Regions from separate parts of the Roseovarius sp. MMSF_3298 genome, predicted to be linked through region 1. Evidence: riboswitches for the same ligand, from Rfam matches in the RefSeq annotation. Region 1 holds a riboswitch; the other holds the start of a gene.
The links. Region 1 has a riboswitch for thiamine pyrophosphate ahead of thiD (bifunctional hydroxymethylpyrimidine kinase/phosphomethylpyrimidine kinase). Riboswitches for the same ligand answer to the same signal wherever they lie in the genome.
Positions count from the first base shown of each region.

Region 2: linked by a shared signal. The riboswitch ahead of thiC (phosphomethylpyrimidine synthase ThiC) and the one ahead of thiD (bifunctional hydroxymethylpyrimidine kinase/phosphomethylpyrimidine kinase) in region 1 are both predicted to bind thiamine pyrophosphate.

Region 1 is NZ_JASHIN010000003.1:20,441-25,245, forward strand. It holds gene RBB18_RS03830 (PLP-dependent aminotransferase family protein) at 1-214, opposite strand, end outside; gene RBB18_RS03835 (glycoside hydrolase) at 296-1,459, opposite strand; gene thiD (bifunctional hydroxymethylpyrimidine kinase/phosphomethylpyrimidine kinase) at 1,617-2,441, opposite strand; TPP riboswitch at 2,478-2,566, opposite strand; gene smpB (SsrA-binding protein SmpB) at 2,809-3,285, shown strand; gene RBB18_RS03850 (hypothetical protein) at 3,383-3,673, shown strand; gene sseA (3-mercaptopyruvate sulfurtransferase) at 3,755-4,612, shown strand; gene RBB18_RS03860 (amino acid aminotransferase) at 4,612-4,805, shown strand, end outside.
Region 2 is NZ_JASHIN010000002.1:327,830-332,634, forward strand. It holds gene RBB18_RS03590 (ribonuclease E/G) at 1-59, shown strand, start outside; gene thiC (phosphomethylpyrimidine synthase ThiC) at 236-2,035, opposite strand; TPP riboswitch at 2,143-2,263, opposite strand; gene RBB18_RS03600 (phasin family protein) at 2,326-2,691, opposite strand; gene RBB18_RS03605 (sulfurtransferase TusA family protein) at 2,888-3,115, opposite strand; gene RBB18_RS03610 (cytochrome c biogenesis CcdA family protein) at 3,220-3,972, shown strand; gene RBB18_RS03615 (hypothetical protein) at 4,037-4,805, shown strand, end outside.

The sequences.
Region 1 (4,805 bases):
GTCCCGCGACGGGGGCATAGGCCAGCGTTTCGTCCGCGTGGTCGGCCACGGCGGACGTCGCCAGCTTCGTCATGTCCTCGATCGGCCAGATCTCGGTGCCCGGCAGACCACCGCCAAGGTTGACCAGCCCCGGGATGCGCCCGGCGGCCAGGAAAGTGGCGGTCACGTCGTTGGTGTCGTCAAGCCATTTGGCAAAGGCGGGGCGCTGGGGCATCGGCTGTCTCCCGAAGTCGTGCAAGGGGTCGGGGCGTGCATAAAGGAAAATGAACGTCTGTTCAATTCCCGTCCTGCGCGCTCAGTCGGCAGGCGCAAACGCCTCGACCGACAGGATGGTGGGCATGTGCCGCGCAATCTCGCGCCAGCTGTCGCCCTCGTCAAGGCTGGCAAAGACAGACCCCGAATTGGTCCCGAAATACAGCCCCGGCGCATCCAGCGTGTCCCCCGCCATGGCCTGCCGCAGCACGGTGAAAAAGCAGTTCTCCTGCGGCAACCCCTCGCGCAGCGCCGCCCACGTCTCGCCCCCGTCGCGCGACCGCCAGACCGCGCAGGCCGCATCGGGCGGATACCGCCCCGCCATGTCGCCATTCAGCGGCAGCGTCCAGATCGTGCGCGGGTCGCGCGGATGCACCCGGATCGGAAAGCCGAAGGTCGAGGGCAGGCCCGGCGTGATATCGTCCCACGACCGCCCGCCATCAGACGACCGCCAGACGCCGTGATGGTTCTGCTGATAAAGCAGGTCCGCATCGCCCGGCGCGCGCATGATGTTATGCACGCAATGCCCGGTCTCTCCGCCGCTCGGGGCGGCGGGATGGTCATGCGCGCCGCAGGCCTCGGTATTGGACAGCCGGTTGCGCCGCTCCCAGCTCGCCCCGCCATCCTCGGTGGCAAAGACCCCCGCGGCGGAAATCCCGATCCACTGCTTTTGAGGCGCGCCGGGGTCGAACACGATCGAGTGCAGGACAAGCCCCGCGGCCCCGGGGTTCCAGTCCTTCGCCGATGGATGCTCGGTCAGTGCATCGACCTGGCGCCATGTCCGACCGTGATCCGTGCTCTTCAGCAGGGTCGCGGGCTTCGTCCCGGCATACAGCGTCCCGTGTGCGAACCCCAGCGACCAGACCTGTTCAAAGGCGTCGTCGAACGGCAGCGGCGCGTCGGTCCAGCCGATCATCTCGGCAAAGCCCGGATCGTTCGCCGCCCAGTCGTCCATCTGCCCCCGCGTCAGGCGCTCCAGCGTCCAGGACCGGCCCCGATCCTCGGACCGCCACACGCCCGCCCCGTAAAACGCACCGCCACCCCCAGCCCAGATCGTGCCGCTGTGGGGATCGCCCGCCATGTGGTTGATGCACCAGCCGTCGCAATGCGGGCCGGTGACGTCCCAACAGTCGCGGCCCGCGTCTGCGGACAGGATAAAGGCACCCTTTGTGGTGCCGACAAGGAGGCTGACACTGGGGGAAGACATGGCAGAGGGCTCCGCTTGGTTTGGCGGAGCCTACCACGTCCCGCCGCGATTCCCGAGAGCGGGAACCGGCCGATCCCGATCCGTCAAAGACGGTCTTTTTCCCATCGGGCAAGAGGCCCCGGATCAGGTCCGGGGCAGGAAGCGGCCGATACGAAGGTCACGCCCATAACCCGGCGAAATGATGCGTCGGTCCATGCCCGGACCCGACATCCAGCGCCCCGGCCCCGGCAATCGCCCGCGCGACATAGGCCTTGGCCTCGGCCACCGCCTCGGGCAGAGGTTCTGCCCTCCCGATCCGGGCCGCCAGCGCAGCCGACAGGGTGCATCCCGTACCGTGGGTGTTCCGCGTCGCCACCCGCGTGCCCTCGAACCAATGCACACCGTCCGCATCGGCCAGCACGTCCGGGCTGTCCTCGCCCTCCAGGTGCCCACCCTTCAGCAGCACCGCGCCACAGCCCAGCGCCCGCAGCGACTGCGCCTGTTCTGCCATCGCTTCCCGCGTCGCCGCCTCGGCGCAGCCCAGCAACGCCGCCGCCTCCGGCAGGTTCGGCGTGATCACCGCCGCCTTCGGCACCAGCGCCTCGCGCAGCGCCACCACCGCGTCCTCGGCCAGGAGCGATGCGCCTCCCTTCGCCACCATCACCGGGTCCAGCACCACCGGCACGTCCGGCAAGGCGTCCGCCACCGCCCGGGCGATCTCTGCCGTGGCGATCATCCCGATCTTCACCGCGTCGATCCGCACGTCCTCGGCTACCACCCGGATCTGGTCGGCCACGAAGTCCGGCGGCACCAGATGCACGCCCTGCACGCCTTGGGTGTTCTGCGCCGTCAACGCCGTCAGCGCCGCCATCCCGTAGGCTCCGTTCGCCGAGATCGCCTTGAGATCGGCCTGCACGCCCGCACCGCCCGACGGGTCCGAGCCCGCGACCGACAGGATGTTGGCGATCCGGCCCTTGGCTGTGTTCCTTGTGTCGGGGGTCATCCGGCTCCTTTCGCGGCGTCGAAAGGCTGGGTCCGACCGGCTCCGGTCGCGCCTTCCTCCGCCAGCATGATCTGGGTCAGGTTCAAAGGGTGCATCTCAGCCCGAAGGCGCCCCTGGCTTGTGCCGAACGATAGGCGCAGTGGCCCGCCTGTCAACCGCAACCGCGCCGGCGCAACGCACGCTCCGTTGATCCGGCCACCTGCAAAAAACCGCACCGTCGCAATACCACTTGAATACCGACGTGATACCGACGTTCGGATTCGCCTTCTCGGGTCCCGTTAACCTTTCGATTCGCTTCAGGGGGTTGGAAGCCTTCGCCACAGGGGCTATCTTGCTCTCTTGCACCGCCCGGAAGGCAGAAATCGACATGGTCAAGCCCAAGATCAATCCAAACTACAAGGTCGTCGCCGAGAACCGCAAGGCGCGGCACGACTATGCCATCGAGGACGATCTGGAATGCGGCATGGTGCTCGCAGGGTCCGAGGTCAAATCCCTACGCCAGAAGACCTCCAACATCGCTGAAAGCTATGCCGCGGTCGAGGATGGCGAGCTGTGGCTGGTCAACAGCTACATCGCACCCTACGAACAGGCCGTGCCTTTCGGCCACGAGGACCGGCGCCGCCGCAAGCTCTTGGTTTCGCGCAAGGAAATGGCGCGTCTGTGGAACGAGACCCAGCGCAAGGGCATGACCCTCGTGCCGTTGGTGATGTACTTCAACGACCGCGGCATCGCCAAGATCAAGATCGGCATCGCCAAGGGCAAGAAGAACACCGACAAGCGCCAGACCGAGGCCAAGCGCGACTGGAACCGCCAGAAGCAGCGGCTTTTGCGCCACGGTATGTAGGCGTCTCGGATTACACCCTCTGCGGGTGCCGCCGCTTTTGCTATATTCTCCCTCGTTCCGGGCGCACAGCGCGGGATAGCACGGGGGAGCGGGAAGCATGGACTTACTGATCAGCCTCATTGCCGGCGCCATCGGCGGCAACATCGCCGGCGGCCTCGTGCCCCGCCTGAACGTGGGCGTTCTGATCAATTCTGGTGCCGGTGTTCTCGGCGGCGCTCTTGGCAGCCACGCCCTTGGTTTGCTGGGCTTTGGCGGCCTTGCGCAAACCGCGCCCGACAGCGTGGCGCTCGACCCCACGGCACTGACGACGCAACTGGCCGCGGGCGCACTTGGCGGCGGCGCATGCCTTCTGGCCGCTGGCCTGCTGCGCAATCTGTTGACCCGCTGACCCAGGGAACAGCACACCCCGTCCGCTTGCACTGTCCCGCGTCCCGCGCTACGTCAATGGCAATGGTTTCAGGGGGCTGTCATGGCAAACGACGATCCGAAAACACTGGTATCCACCGATTGGCTGGCGGCGCATCTCAATGATCCTGACCTGCGGGTCCTTGACGCAACCTACTTCCTGCCGGGCATCGACCGCGATGCAAAGGCGGAATACGATCAGGCGCACATCCCCGGCGCCCGGTTCTTCGATATCGACGATATTTCCGACCATCGTTCCGACCTGCCGCACATGGCGCCTCCAGTGGAAAAGTTCATGTCGCGCATGCGCCAGATGGGCGTGGGCGACGGTCACCAGGTGGTGGTCTACGACACCCATGGCCTCTTCTCGGCGGCCCGCGTGTGGTGGCTATTCCGCCTGATGGGACAATACGACGTGGCCGTCCTGGATGGTGGCCTGCCCAAGTGGCTGGCCGAGGGCCGCCCGACCGAGGACCTGCCCCCGATGATCCGGGACCGGCACATGACCGTCCGGCGCGAAGCGCACCGGGTCAAGGATGTCACACAGGTCGCTTCCGCCTCCAAGCTGGGCGACTACACCATCCTCGACGCCCGTGCGCCCGGCCGGTTCCGGGGTGACGAGCCTGAGCCGCGCGAAGGGCTGCGGGCCGGGCACATCCCCAACTCCCGCAACGTCCCCTACAGCACTTTGCTCAACGACGACGGCACGATGAAATCCCCCGACGACCTGCGCACCATCTTCGATGCCGCCGGCGCGGATCTCACGAAACCCGTCATCACAAGCTGCGGCTCCGGCGTGACCGCCGCGGTGATCAATCTTGCGCTGGAACGGATCGGCAAGACCGACCACGCGCTCTACGACGGATCATGGACCGAATGGGGAGCCTTTCCTACCGTCTCCGTCGCAACCGGAGAAGCCTGATGTTTGAACACCTAAAAGAGCAACCTGCCGACAAGATCCTAGCCCTCATGCAGGCCTACAAGGACGATCCGCGCGACACCAAGATCGACCTCGGCGTCGGTGTCTACAAGGATGCCGAAGGCCGCACGCCGATCATGCGCGCCGTCAAGGCCGCCGAGAAGGAATGGTGGAAAGAGGAAGAGACCAAGGCCTA
Region 2 (4,805 bases), on a different contig from region 1:
CGCCCGAGCCGGCCGAGGACAAGCCCAAGCGCAAGGGCTGGTGGTCGTTCGGCAGCTAGGTCGCTCTGACAGAAACATGAAACGCCGGGGCAGGACCCCGGCGTTTTTGGTTTCATTCTCACGCATCCAGTAGCGATCACGCGACTTTGCACACGCTGTCCCGGGCTTGACCCGGGACCTCGAACCGTAGAGATCCCGGATCAGGTCCGGGATGCGCGCCGGCAGATCCCGGCGCTCACTCCTCCGCCTCATCCACCGGCACGTACAAATCCCCGCCTTCGCGGAACTTGGCGGCCATCTTTTCCATCCCTTCCTTCTGCGCCTCGGCGCGGATGTCGTGGCTGATCCGCATCGAGCAGAATTTCGGCCCGCACATCGAACAGAAATGCGCCACCTTGTGCGCTTCCTTGGGCAAGGTCTGGTCGTGGAACTCCCGCGCGGTTTCCGGGTCCAGCGACAGGTTGAACTGATCTTCCCAGCGGAACTCGAACCGCGCGCGGCTCAGCGCATCGTCGCGCCGCTGCGCGCCGGGCAGGCCCTTGGCCAGGTCGGCGGCATGGGCCGCGATCTTGTAGGTGATCACCCCTGTTTTCACGTCGTCCCGGTCGGGCAGGCCCAGGTGCTCCTTGGGCGTCACGTAGCACAGCATCGCGCAGCCGAACCACCCGATCATCGCCGCCCCGATCCCGCTGGTGATATGGTCATACCCCGGCGCGATATCCGTGGTCAGCGGTCCAAGCGTATAGAACGGCGCCTCGTGGCAGCACTCCAATTGCTTGTCCATGTTCTCCTTGATCTTGTGCATGGCCACGTGGCCCGGCCCCTCGATCATCACCTGGCAATCCTTGGCCCAGGCGATCTTGGTCAGTTCCCCCAGCGTCTCCAGCTCGGCGAACTGCGCCGCGTCATTGGCATCCGCGATGGACCCGGGCCGCAGCCCGTCACCAAGGCTGAACGACACGTCATAGGCCCGGCAAATGTCGCAGATCTCCTCGAAATGCTCATACAGGAACGACTCGCGGTGATGATGCAGGCACCACTTGGCCATGATCGACCCGCCGCGCGACACGATGCCTGTCACCCGGTCCACCGTCATCGGCACCATGTGCAGGCGCACGCCGGCGTGGATGGTGAAATAATCCACGCCCTGTTCCGCCTGTTCGATCAATGTGTCGCGGAACACCTCCCAGGTCAGGTCCTCGGCGATGCCGTTCACCTTCTCCAGCGCCTGGTAAATCGGCACGGTCCCGATCGGCACGGGGGAATTGCGGATGATCCATTCGCGCGTGTTGTGGATGTTGCGCCCCGTGGAAAGGTCCATGACCGTGTCCGCGCCCCAGCGGATCGCCCAGACCAGCTTGTCCACTTCCTCTTCCATCGAGGAGGTCACGGCGGAGGTGCCCATGTTGGCGTTGATCTTCACCAGGAAATTGCGCCCGATGATCATCGGCTCGGATTCGGGGTGGTTGATGTTGGCCGGGATGATCGCCCGGCCCGCCGCCACCTCGTCGCGCACGAATTCCGGCGTCACGTAGTCGGGAATATTGGCGCCCCAGTCATTGCCGTCGCGCGCCTCGGCCACGGCCTCGCGCATCTGGTTCTCGCGAATAGCGATGAACTCCATCTCCGGCGTCACCACGCCCGCCCGCGCATAGGCCAGCTGCGTGACCGCCTTGCCATCTTTCGCCCGCATCGGTGCGGCGATATTGGGAAATTCCGGCGTCAGGCGGTCGCCTTCGACGAAACCGTTATCCTCGGGCTTTACATGACGGCCCTCGTATTCCTCGACATCGCCGCGCGCCTCGATCCACTCGCGGCGCAGGCGGGGCAGGCCCTCGCGGATATCGGTCAACACGTTCGGGTCGGTATAGGCTCCTGAACTGTCATAGACGGGCAGGGGCTCTTCGCCGGACGTGGGATGCACGGAAATCTCGCGCATCGGCACGCGGATATCGGGGTGTTGCGTGCCTTTCACGTAGATCTTGCGTGACGCGGGCAGCTCGCCCGTGGTGATCTTGGGATTGGGTACGTTCATTTTGGCGCTCCTCAAGCGGTTACTCGAAAAGACACCAGATGAGGCGTGGCTTGAGGGAAACGCGGGGGCGATGCGCCCCGTCTTCGGAAAACAGTGCCCGGACGTCCGGGAATGCGATCCTAGCTTCCTACGCCAGTGTCAACTGGGTCAGGTTCAAAGGGTCGCGTCACCGGGCATATGCCCTGTCAGCCTCTCAGTCCCCTGGGCGGGACCCCCCTGCGTAAGCGCAGGCTAGCGAAGCGCCGCCGTCATTTCAACGGCCAATCGGGAAAAGTCTCGGGCGGTGCGGATCAGACCGGCACATCGTCGTAATTGCGCCGGGTCGTCGGGGCGGTGTCCTTGATATCCACCTTCATCGCAACGCCCATCATCTCCATCATCCGCCGCGTTTCTTCGGTATAGTCCGTGAACGCCTTCTTCATGAAATCGCTTTGAACCTGCATCAGCTCCTGCGGCGTCTTGCAGGCCAGCATCGCGCGTTGCGCCTCCAGATCCTTCTCCAGCCGTTCGGACATGAAGCGCATGCTTTCCTGAACCATGTCGAACCATGCTGTCATCGCCACCGGGCTGAACGCCGCCATCGCGGCCACCATGCCGGCATTGGCCTGGTAAGTCGTGTCCGGGGTTTCGGTTGTTTTCTTCGTAGATCTGGCCATCTGCGCCACTCCTTACGAGCTTCGGCAAAGCCCGCGGCGGGGCGGTCTTTGCGGGAACGTCTTCCGATCTGGCACAACACACCGAAACACGCGCCTTGCGCCATTCGGGACGGTAATAATTATATGACGTGGCTCATCCGAGGTACAGCGCAACCGGCCTGCTGTCCCTCGCGCCGTTGTCGCACCCCCGTGCGCCTCAGCCCTTGCGCACCCGGTAAAGCGTCACCACCCCGTCCTCGACCGTCTCGATCAGTTCGTGCCCCGCCTCGGCACAGAAATGCGGCACGTCGATCACCGCCGCCGGGTCATCCGCCCGCAGCACGATCACATCACCACTGGCCAGCGGCTTCATCCGTTTGCGCAGCTTCAGCACGGGCAGGGGGCACAAGAGCCCCACGGCGTCGATGGTCTCAGGTTCGCTCATGCGACCGGAGGTAGTCCAACCGTTACAGCCTGTCCACCGAGATGTGACCGCGCTGTGACGCCGCGCCGCGTGACGCCCTCCGCGTTTTGCACTAGACGAAAGGCATGTTCGGAATCGATCTCATAGACGCCACCCTGATCCCCGCCATGGCCATCGCGCTCGTGGCCGGCGTTTTCTCGTTTCTCAGCCCCTGCGTGCTGCCCATAGTGCCGCCCTACCTGGCCTACATGAGCGGCGTCACCGTGACCGACCTCCAGTCCGAGCGCCGCACGCGCAATAAGGCGATCCTGCCCGCGCTTTTCTTCGTGCTGGGCCTGTCGACCGTTTTCCTGTTCCTCGGTTTTGCGGCCTCGACCTTTGGCCGCGCCTTTCTGCAATACCAGGATTACTTCAACACCGCCGCCGGCCTCATCGTCATGATCTTCGGCCTGCATTTCCTCGGCATCTTCCGCATCGGCATCATGGACCGCGAGGCGCGCCTCGACGTGGGCGACAAGGGCGGCACCACGTTCGGGGCCTATATCCTCGGCCTCGCCTTCGCCTTCGGCTGGACGCCCTGCATCGGGCCGCAGCTGGGCGCGATCCTGTCTCTGGCGGCGTCCGAAGCCTCCGTCACGCGCGGGACGCTGCTGCTCGCGGTCTATGCCGCGGGGCTCGGCATCCCCTTCCTTCTGGTCGCCGCGTTCCTGCCGCGCCTGACCGGGCTGATGAACTGGATGAAACGCCACATGGACCAGATCGAGCGGATCATGGGCCTGCTCCTCTGGACCATCGGCCTGCTGATGCTGACGGGTGGCTTCGCCGCCTTCTCCTACTGGCTGCTCGAGATGTTCCCGGCCCTCGCGCTGGTCGGCTAAAGTCTTACTCTCGCCCCAATAATGGGCTACGCTCTTGCAAAGAAGAGGCCAAGACAGGTCTGGCATGAGCAGCCCCACCCACGCCCCCGTCACCCGTCGCCGGGTGTTCTACATTCCGGGATACGATCCCATTCATCCCCGCCGCTACCGCGAGCTCTACCGCAAGGAGGGCGCGGAGCAGGCGGGCCTCTCGGGCTATGACCTCGCCCTGTCGGCCCGCAAAACTCAAGGCCGCTACGGCTGGCAGGTAGACGCGACCATAGAGGGCCAGGCAGTCCATACCGAGTTCGACGTGCTGGTCTGGTCCGACATCGTCCGCGACAGCATGGAGCGCGGCATCGCCGGCACCTACCTGCAACTCATCCGCACCGCCTGGACCTATATCGCCTCGGGCGCGCTGTTCCGCCTGATGCGCCTGCGCAAGGGGCCGGTCATTGCCGCGCTCTACCCGGTGGGCTTCCTGGTCGTGCAACTGGTGCTGGCCCTCGCGCTGGCCTTTGGCCTGTGGTCCGCCATCGTCTGGACATGGGAAACGCTCTTTCGGCCTCCGGACCAGTTGTTCTCCGATGCCTTCGTCTATGTCCTTTACGGCAGCATTCCGGTCGCGCTTCTGGCAGGCTACGCGCTGCTGCGCTGGTTCAAGGCCCGCGACAACAAGCTTTTCGCCTATTACCTCATGCACGACTACGCCTATTCGGCCCAGTCCAAGGGCGCCAACCCGCCCAAGTTGGAGGCGCGGATGGCCCAGTTCACCGACGAGATCGCCGCCGCATTGACCCGCGACGTGGACGAGGTACTCGTCGTCGGCCACTCCTCCGGCGCCCATCTCGGCG